DNA from 4 places in the Streptomyces sp. NPDC046860 genome. Region 1 is predicted to be linked to each of the others. Evidence: riboswitches for the same ligand, from Rfam matches in the RefSeq annotation. Region 1 holds a riboswitch; each other region holds the start of a gene.

Region 1 (2,190 bases):
CGAACACGCCGCCCCGGACCGGGACATCACGCTGTACCTGAACTGTCCGGGCGGCGACTTCCACGCCATGACGGCGGTGTACGACACGATGCGCTACATCAGCTGCGACGTGGCGACGTACTGCCTGGGCCAGGCCGTCTCGGTGGCCGCCGTGGTGCTCGCGGCCGGAGCGCCCGGCAAGCGGTTCGCGCTGCCCGGCTCGCGGGTCGTGCTCCGCCAGCCGGAGCTGGCCGAGCCGGTGCGGGGACAGCCCAGCGACCTGGAGATCCAGGCGGCGGAGATGGTCCGGGCGCGGGAGCTGATGGAGGAGCTGTTCGTCCGGCACACCGGCCGCGACGCCGCCACCGTCCGCGCCGACCTGGAGCGCGAGCGGGCGCTGGACGCCGCCGGCGCCCTGGAGCACGGCCTGGTCGACGGCGTCGTGGGCACCCGCGACCACGTCCCCGGCGCCCGGTGAGCGGGCCGTGCTGCCGGAGGAACTACCACCGCTGCCCGCGCTGACCCGTGCCGAGGGTGAGCTGATCGACCGTTATCTGGAGGCGGCCGACCTGCTGGGCCGGATCAACCCGGCCCGGCACGGCGACACGTACCGGGCCCTCAGGGCGGCGCAGGCACTGGTGCGTACGGCGGCCGCGCTCCGTGACGCGCTCGCACTGATGCACGGGCGGGGCGAGCGGGAGCTGTACGGGGGCACGCTGGCACACGCGCTGCGGGTGCTGGACGGCGAGCGCCGGACCGCGCGCGTCGTGCTCCCGCCCGATGACGGTGGCTGACCCGGACGCCGCCCACGGGCGGACGGCGCCCCGCGCGCCGTCCGCCGAGCCGAAACGGGCCGAACGTGGTACCGCCGACCGGTGTATCTCCGCGCCCGTTTCCGTGCTCGCCGACTTGCGCGCCGCGCGCCCTGCGGGGTGTCCCGTGACCGTGGAAGCCCAGGTCCGGGGCTACGGCATGCAGTTGACGGTCACTCGGGAAAGGTGCTGTCCACCCGAACGGGTGAGTGGTGAGTAACCCCACAAACCACCGGTTCCATTGGGATTTTCGGACAGGAGTGGGCCAAGATCCCTGTCTGACGACAAGCCCCCGCCACAGCGGCGGGGCGGTCCGGGCGGACGCCGAGTCCTGCCGCCGCCCGGATGCCCGGTCGACAGAAGTGCATCGGCAGGAGTGGAGGACCCGAGCAAGACGGGTCGCCGGGACGTTCGTCCGCAGCAGCGGGCGGCCGTGCCGAGCAGCCCTTGGGGTGAAGCCGTGGTGACACGGCCGGGCAACTTCGCCAGCCCGAATCCGACAGGTCATCCTTCACAGGCGGCTGACGAAGGGTTGCGCATGACTGCGCTCAATCGTGTCCCGTCGCTGATGGCCCGGGCCGGTACCGCCTCGGCCCTCACTCTGGCCGCCGTGGGCGGCTCGATCGTGGTGCCGGGGCTCGCCACCGACGCCTCCGCCGCGACCACCGCGACGAAGGCACTGAAGGTCGCCGCCTCGAAGAAGGGCGCACCGTACCGCTACGGGGCCACCGGTCCCCGCAGGTTCGACTGCTCGGGCCTGACGCTGTACTCGTTCAAGAAGGCGGGCAAGTCCCTGCCGCGTACGGCCGCACAGCAGTACAACAAGACGCACCACATCTCCTCCGGCCGCCGCAAGGCCGGTGACCTGGTGTTCTTCCACTCGGGCTCCAGCGTCTACCACGTCGGCATCTACGCCGGTAAGGGCAAGATCTGGCACGCGCCGAAGACCGGGGACGTGGTGCGGCTGCAGAAGATCTGGACCAGGAGCGTCTGGTACGGCCGGGTCAACTGACCCGGACGAGCGCGGCGGGAGCGGCTCCGCGCGGGCGTACGCGCCCCGGGAGCCGTTCCTGAGCGGGCCCCCGGCATCGGGGCGCCCGCGGCGGCTCAGCGGGCCGGAGATGCCTCCGGCCGGACCGCGTTGGCCAGCGGCTGGCGCGGGACGCTCCAGGGCAGCTCGACGAAGACCGTCTTGCCGCCCTCCCGGGTCGGCCGGACGCGCAGCTTGCCGCCGCACTCGACGGTGAGGCAGCGGATGATGGCCATGCCGCGCCCGTTGTCCTGGGCGACGGCGGCGGGGAGCCTCTTCGGCAGCCTCGGATGGCTGTCCGTCACCCCGATCAGCAGCAGCTCGTGCCGGGCCAGCACGACGTCCACGGTGAAGGTGGGCGACTGGCCC
Region 2 (2,190 bases), on a different contig from region 1:
CGCCGCGCCGCACGGCCGCCTCGTCCATGACGTCGTCGTGGTAGAGCGTGGCCAGGTGGGTCAGCTCGACGACGACGGCGGAGGGGACGATGCGCGGGGCGTGCCGGTCGCCGAACTGGGCGGACAGCAGCACCAGCAGCGGACGGAACCGCTTGCCGCCGGCCCGCACCAGGTGCTGGGCGGAGCCGGTGATGAAGGGGACCTCGCTCTTGGTGGCCTCTAGCAGGCCCGCCTCGACAGCCGCCAGTCCGGCCTGGACATCGGCTTCCAGTGCCTGGTCCCGCACGCTCAGCCCGAACGGCCCGACGACGGTCACGAGGTATCTCCTGTCTGCTGGTGTCTGCTGGCGACTTCACGGCTTGTCGATAGGTCGCTGCCATCAGTCAAGTCAGCGTATCCGGTCCTCTTTGGATCACCGATCGCACCCACCGGTCCAGCTCATGAGGTATCGGTTTTCGTCCGGCATGTGCCGGATGGGTGGACAAGGGGGACATATAGGTCCTCAGTCGGGCGATCCGGCACTCCGGGGGTCACACCGAACCAACGAACGGGAGCGCCCCCCGGGTTCCGTCCCGAGGGGACCGATGCCCCCTAATACGCACAGACGGACCAAATGCACATAATCCCCCATGTCTAATTTTGCGTATTTTGCGATTCCGTGAGTTGGCTCACGCGCCCTCCCGTCTCGCGCCTACCCGCGCAAACCCCCCTCTCACCCCCTTCTTACCGTGCCCGGTAGGGAAGTTGAGGATTGGCGACCGCAAAGGATCAAGTGGGCCAATTGGGACAGAACAAGGTCAACTAGCACTTCGGGTGATTCCGGTACTTGTTCCGGACATGTGCGGTCGCATACGTTCCCGGCCTGTCAGGCGAACGCCGAATCCTGCCGCGCCTGACAACCCACTCACGAACTCATTCGTACGGCAGGAGCGGGGGACCCAGGTAAGCCGCCGGACCGGACGACACATGTCGCTCCGGAACGGCTCGGGGTGAAGCCGAATCGTCCCCGGTGTCCGACGGGCACCGGGGACGAAGCGGCCGGGCACCTCCCCGCCCGAACCCGACAGCTCACCTCGCAGGCGACGGAGAGGAAACAACGACATGACTGCTGCCGTTCAGCCGCGCCATGCCCGCACCAAGCGCATCGCCCGCACGCTCGCCGTCGCCGGTACCGGTGCCGCGATGTTCGCGCTCCCCCTCATCGGCGCCACCAGCGCCTCCGCCGCCCCGGCCGCCAAGCCCGCCGCCGCCTCCACGGTGTACCCGAACAACCTCGACGGCTGGATCCGCCAGTCCCTGGCGATCATGGCCGAGAAGGGCATCCCGGGCACCTACAACGGCATCCACCGCAACGTGATGCGCGAGTCCTCGGGCAACCCGCTGGCCATCAACAACTGGGACATCAACGCCATCAACGGCACCCCGTCCAAGGGCCTGCTCCAGGTGATCGACCCGACCTTCAAGACGTACCACGTGGCCGGCACCTCGCTCGACCCGTACAACCCGGTCGCCAACATCACCGCCGCGTGCAACTACGCGTACCACCGCTACGGCTCCATCGACAACGTCAACGGCCCGTACTAGGCCGGACCGGCCCCACGGCCTGTTCGCCGCGCCCCCGTCGCACGCCTCGCGCGTGCGACGGGGGCGCTCGCCGTCACAGCGCGAACAGGCGCTCCAGGACCACGGCCACCCCGTCGTCCTCGTTGGAGAGGGTGACCTCGTCGGCCACCGCCCTCAGTTCCGGGTGGGCCCCGGCCATGGCGACGCCGTGGGCCGCCCACCGGAACATCGGGATGTCGTTCGGCATGTCGCCGAAGGCGACCGTATCCGTCCGGCCGAGACCCAGGTGCTCCGCGGCCAGCGCCAGACCCGTCGCCTTGGTGATCCCGCACGGCTGCAGCTCGACCGTGCCCGGCCCCGACATGGTGACCGTGGCCAGCGAGCCGACGACCGAGCGGGCGGTGGCCGCCAGTTCGTCGTCGGACAGGCCGTCGTGGCGCAGCAGCACCTTGCTGATCGGCGCGCGCCAGAGCTGCTCGCGCCGCTCCACCCGCACGGCGGGCAGGGTCGGGTGCGGCATCCGGTAACCGGGCTCGATCAGCGTGAGCCCGTCCACGCCGTCCTGGTCGACGGCCGCGTGCACCTGGCCCACCTCAGCCTCGATCTTGCCGAGCGCGGTCTCGGCCA
Region 3 (2,190 bases), on a different contig from region 1:
TCTATTGCAATGCGACGGAATTTCCGACGGCGGACCGGAATCCATGGCTATTTTTTGGACACCGGCCCGGGGAAAGGGTGCCGGAAACGACGAAAGCCCCGGCCTGGGGGCCGGGGCTTTCGGAGAACTCGGGTCAGACGTTCACGCCGTGCTTGCGGAGGTACGCGACGGGGTCGATGTCGGAGCCGTACTCGGGGCTCGTGCGGGCCTCGAAGTGCAGGTGCGGGCCGGTGACGTTGCCGGTCGCGCCGGACAGGCCGATCCGCTGGCCGGGGACGACCTTCTGGCCCACGCTCACCCCGATGGACGACAGGTGGCCGTACTGGGTGTACACGCCGTCGGCCATCTTGATGACGATCTCGTTGCCGTACGCGCCGCCCCACCCGGTGGAGACCACGGTCCCGGCACCGGCCGCGTGGACCGTCGTGCCGCTGGCGGCGTGGAAGTCGATGCCGGTGTGCGAACCCGACGACCACAGGGTGCCGCCGGACTTGTAGGCGGTGGAGACGTAGGAGCCGGTGACCGGCATGACGAAGGAGTTGAGGCGCTCGCGCTCCGCCTTGCGGGCGGCGCGCTCCTTGGCCTCGCGGGCGCGCTCGGCGGCGGCGCGCTCCGCGGCCTCCTCGGCGGCCTTGCGCTCGGCGGCCGCCTTCTGGGCGGTGGCCTGCGCGGCGATCTCGTCGCCGAGGGTGTCGCTGACGGTGATGACAGGGGTGAGGCCGGAGTCCTCGACGGAGTTGTCCGCGGCGAGTGCCGGGGAGGCCGCCAGGGTGCCGACGACACCGGTGGTGAGGGCCGCCACACCGGCCGCGGCAGCGGTGGTGCGCTTGACCCGGCCGGGCTTGCGGTGCTTCCCGGCGGCGCACATGAACGCCATGAGCTGGCTGGTCCTTTCCTTCCTTCTCGCCTACCGGGTTAGCTGACGGGTTCGGAGCAGGAAGGTCTCCTACGGCCGCCCTCGCTTCACGCGCGGGCGTCCGATTCACCCCAGGGACTGCGGTGGGTCCCCGGCTCCCCCTGCGGGGGACTCGGCGATGGCTGTCCGGTGCCGCGGACGCGGCGCACTGCCTGACGAACAGCCCGGAAGAAGCTAAAGGGGACCGGAGCGGATCTTCAAACGAGTCCGGGCTTTTGTAGCGCATCCCACATGCCAGAGCGGTGACCTCCGTCCCAATCCGGACATTTGCCGACCGGTGTTCGAGGAGAGTCCCGAACACGCGTGTGGGCCCCGACGGCTCATGCGCCGTCAGGGCCCACACGCGTGCGGCATCTCGCGCTACTCGGCGGAGACCACCTTGACCTCGCCGATGCCGAGCGCCTCGACGGGCTCCTTGATCCGGGCGGCGTCGCCGACCAGGACCGTGACCAGCCGGTCGGCCGGGAAGGCGTTGACCACGGCGGCCGTGGCCTCCACGGTGCCGGTGGCGGCGAGCGTGCGGTACAGCTCCGCCTGGAAGTCGTCCGGCAGGTGCTGCTCGACCTGGTCGGCCAGCGTGCCGGCGACGGCCGCGGCCGTCTCGTACTTCAGCGGCGCCACGCCGACGAGGTTCTGCACCGCCACGTCCCGCTCGGCGTCGGTGAGGCCCTCGGCGGCCAGGGTGTGCAGCACCGTCCACAGGTCCGCGAGCGCGGGGCCGGTGTTGGGGGTGTCCACGGAGCCGCTGATGGCGAGCATCGAGGCGCCGGTGCCGTCGGGCGCGGAGCGCAGCACCTGCCCGAAGGAGCGCACGCCGTAGGTGTACCCCTTCTCCTCGCGCAGGACGCGGTCCAGGCGGGAGGTGAGGGTGCCGCCGAGGCAGTACGTGCCGAGCACCTGGGCGGGCCACACCCGGTCGTGCCGGTCGGAGCCGATCCGGCCGATCAGCAGCTGGGTCTGCACGGCGCCGGGCCGGTCCACGATGACCACACGGCCGGTGTCGTCGGCGGTCACCGGCGGCACGGGGCGGGCCTGGCCGGGCGTGCCGGTCCAGGCGCCCAGGGTGTCGGCGAGCAGCGCGTCGAGGTCGATGCCGGTGAGGTCGCCGACGACGACCGCGGTGGCGGTGGCGGGCCGCACGTGGCGGTCGTAGAAGCCGCGCACGGCGGCGGCGTCGATCTTCTCGACGGTCTCCTCGGTGCCCTGGCGCGGCCGGGACATGCGCGCGGAGGCCGGGAACAGCTCCTTGGCCAGCTCCTTGGCCGCGCGCCGGG
Region 4 (2,190 bases), on a different contig from region 1:
GCTGCCCGTGGCCGCCGACCGGCACTGGCTGCGCACCGCGTGTGAGCTGGCCGCGCTCTGCCCGCCCTCGGACACCGCCTTCAGCGTCGGCGCGGTCGTCGTCGCGGCGGACGGCACCGAGCTGGCGCGCGGCCACTCCCGCGAGGGCGGCGACCCGGTCGTCCACGCCGAGGAGGCGGCCCTCGCCAAGCTGGACCCCGCCGACCCGCGCCTGCCCGGCGCCACCGTCTACAGCAGCCTGGAGCCCTGCGCGCACCGCGCCTCCCGCCCCACGCCCTGCGCCGGGCTGATCCTGCGGGCCGGGGTGCGGCGGGTGGTCACGGCCTGGCGGGAGCCGGACACCTTCGTCCGCGCGGCGAACGGCGCCGGGGTGCTCGCGGACGGGGGCGTGGAGGTGGTGACGCTGCCGGAGTACGCCCCTCTCGCACAGCGGCCGAACGGTCACCTTCCGCACTGAGGCCCACGTCACGGCGGCGTGTGTGCGCGGGACCCCGCGGATGACGTATGCTTGAGACACAACGACGCGGGGTGGAGCAGCTCGGTAGCTCGCTGGGCTCATAACCCAGAGGTCGCAGGTTCAAATCCTGTCCCCGCTACTGAAGGCTCAGGGCCGGAATTCGAGAAATCGAACTCCGGCCCTGAGTGTTTTCCGGGACCCGTGTTGTTCCAGGTCACCAGCAAAACTCCTGTGACTCCTGAAGCGCGGTCAACTCGCCCTGTTCGCTCCTTTCCTGACCGGTATGCACCTCGTCAGAACGTCAAAGGATCAAGCTGAACGGGCTTGGAATCCGGTGTGCGAGTCTATTAACGTTCGATAACGCAGCGCGGTCGTTACAGCCGTCAGCAGAGACGGCGCCGTGCGCACACGCCGAATCCCGCGAGGGAACCGGGGACCCACCACTTTGGGGTGAATCGCGCCCGATCCGCAGTGCACCGCCTCAGGAGCACGCCGGGTTTACGCGCGTAGGAGACCTTCCTTCTCCGAACCCGTCAGCTAACCCGGTAGGCGGAGGAGGGAAAGGAGTGCGCCCGCGTGGCGTCCAACCGGCCTGCCCCACAAGCCCCGTTCGCGCCGGACGCGAGTGAGCCCTTTGCCTACGGCGCCCCCCGCGCGCAGGACGGCACGTGGGAGGAGTGGAATCCCACCGAGGAGTCCCTGCCTCCCGTTCGTGGCCGCCACCGGGTGGCCAAGCAGCGCGGAGGCGGCGGCCTCGCCCGCAGTTCCACCGTCCTCGGCGTCGGCGTCATAGCCGCCGTCGGCGCGGGCGGCATGGCCAGCGCCAACACCGGCAAGCCTCCCGTGTCCATCGCGATGCCCGACCTGCCCTCCGTCGGCTCCCTGATCGACGGCCATCACACGGACGCGCCCGCCGCCTCCCTGGCCGGCGTCGCCACGGCCACGGCCCCCGCCGCGAGTGACGACTCCTCCGACGCGGGCGAGGCGCTGCGCAGCCGGATCATGGCCCAGGCCGAGCGACAGCAGAGCAAGGCCGACAGCCGGGCCACCGCCGCAGCCGTCGCCAAGGCCGACCAGCAGGCCGCCGACGCCGCCGCCAAGGCCGCGGCGGACGCCGCCGAGAAGGCCGCCGAGGCCAAGGAGAAGGCGGAGGCCGACGCCGAGAAGAAGGCCGAGGCGGCCCGCCTGGCCACGCTGGCCAAGCAGTACGCGCTGCCGACCTCCTCGTACACGATCACCTCCACCTTCGGGCAGGCCGGATCGATGTGGTCCTCCGGCTACCACACCGGGCTGGACTTCGCCGCTCCCACCGGCACGCTGATCAAGGCCGTCCACAGCGGCACGATCACCGAGGCCGGCTGGGCCGGGGCGTACGGCTACCGCACGATCCTCACCCTCGACGACGGCACCGAGGTCTGGTTCTGCCACCAGTCCTCGATCAGCGTCAGCGCCGGGCAGAAGGTGTCCACCGGCGAGGTCATCGGCCGCGTCGGCGCCACCGGCAACGTGACCGGGCCCCACCTCCACCTGGAGATCCACCCCGGCGGCCAGCCCACCGGCATCGACCCCGGCGCCTGGCTGCGCGGCAAGGGGCTCACTCCCTGAGCGGATGACCCCGATGCGGAATGGACGGGGCCCGAGTGATCGTTGAGAAGAGACATGACTGCTTCTCTGCGCAAGCTCGGCTCCTCCTCCCTCGAGGTCTCCCCCCTCGCCCTCGGCGGCAACGTCTT

What was found. Region 1 has a riboswitch for cyclic di-AMP ahead of ABZ898_RS05190 (C40 family peptidase). Riboswitches for the same ligand answer to the same signal wherever they lie in the genome.
Region 2: linked by a shared signal. The riboswitch ahead of ABZ898_RS25820 (transglycosylase SLT domain-containing protein) and the one ahead of ABZ898_RS05190 (C40 family peptidase) in region 1 are both predicted to bind cyclic di-AMP.
Region 3: linked by a shared signal. The riboswitch ahead of ABZ898_RS14245 (M23 family metallopeptidase) and the one ahead of ABZ898_RS05190 (C40 family peptidase) in region 1 are both predicted to bind cyclic di-AMP.
Region 4: linked by a shared signal. The riboswitch ahead of ABZ898_RS13715 (M23 family metallopeptidase) and the one ahead of ABZ898_RS05190 (C40 family peptidase) in region 1 are both predicted to bind cyclic di-AMP.

The regions. Positions count from the first base shown of each region.
Region 1 is NZ_JBEYXQ010000002.1:362,122-364,311, forward strand. It holds gene ABZ898_RS05180 (ATP-dependent Clp protease proteolytic subunit) at 1-457, shown strand, start outside; gene ABZ898_RS05185 (hypothetical protein) at 465-773, shown strand; cyclic di-AMP (ydaO/yuaA leader) riboswitch at 1,145-1,326, shown strand; gene ABZ898_RS05190 (C40 family peptidase) at 1,330-1,803, shown strand; gene ABZ898_RS05195 (ATP-binding protein) at 1,899-2,190, opposite strand, start outside.
Region 2 is NZ_JBEYXQ010000023.1:4,069-6,258, forward strand. It holds gene ABZ898_RS25815 (polyprenyl synthetase family protein) at 1-316, opposite strand, end outside; cyclic di-AMP (ydaO/yuaA leader) riboswitch at 865-1,097, shown strand; gene ABZ898_RS25820 (transglycosylase SLT domain-containing protein) at 1,102-1,584, shown strand; gene ABZ898_RS25825 (HAD family hydrolase) at 1,658-2,190, opposite strand, start outside.
Region 3 is NZ_JBEYXQ010000008.1:110,571-112,760, reverse strand. It holds gene ABZ898_RS14245 (M23 family metallopeptidase) at 134-877, opposite strand; cyclic di-AMP (ydaO/yuaA leader) riboswitch at 891-1,044, opposite strand; gene ABZ898_RS14240 (pitrilysin family protein) at 1,277-2,190, opposite strand, start outside.
Region 4 is NZ_JBEYXQ010000007.1:308,503-310,692, forward strand. It holds gene ABZ898_RS13705 (dihydrofolate reductase family protein) at 1-457, shown strand, start outside; tRNA gene ABZ898_RS13710 (tRNA-Met) at 523-596, shown strand; cyclic di-AMP (ydaO/yuaA leader) riboswitch at 857-1,024, shown strand; gene ABZ898_RS13715 (M23 family metallopeptidase) at 1,034-2,062, shown strand; gene ABZ898_RS13720 (aldo/keto reductase) at 2,117-2,190, shown strand, end outside.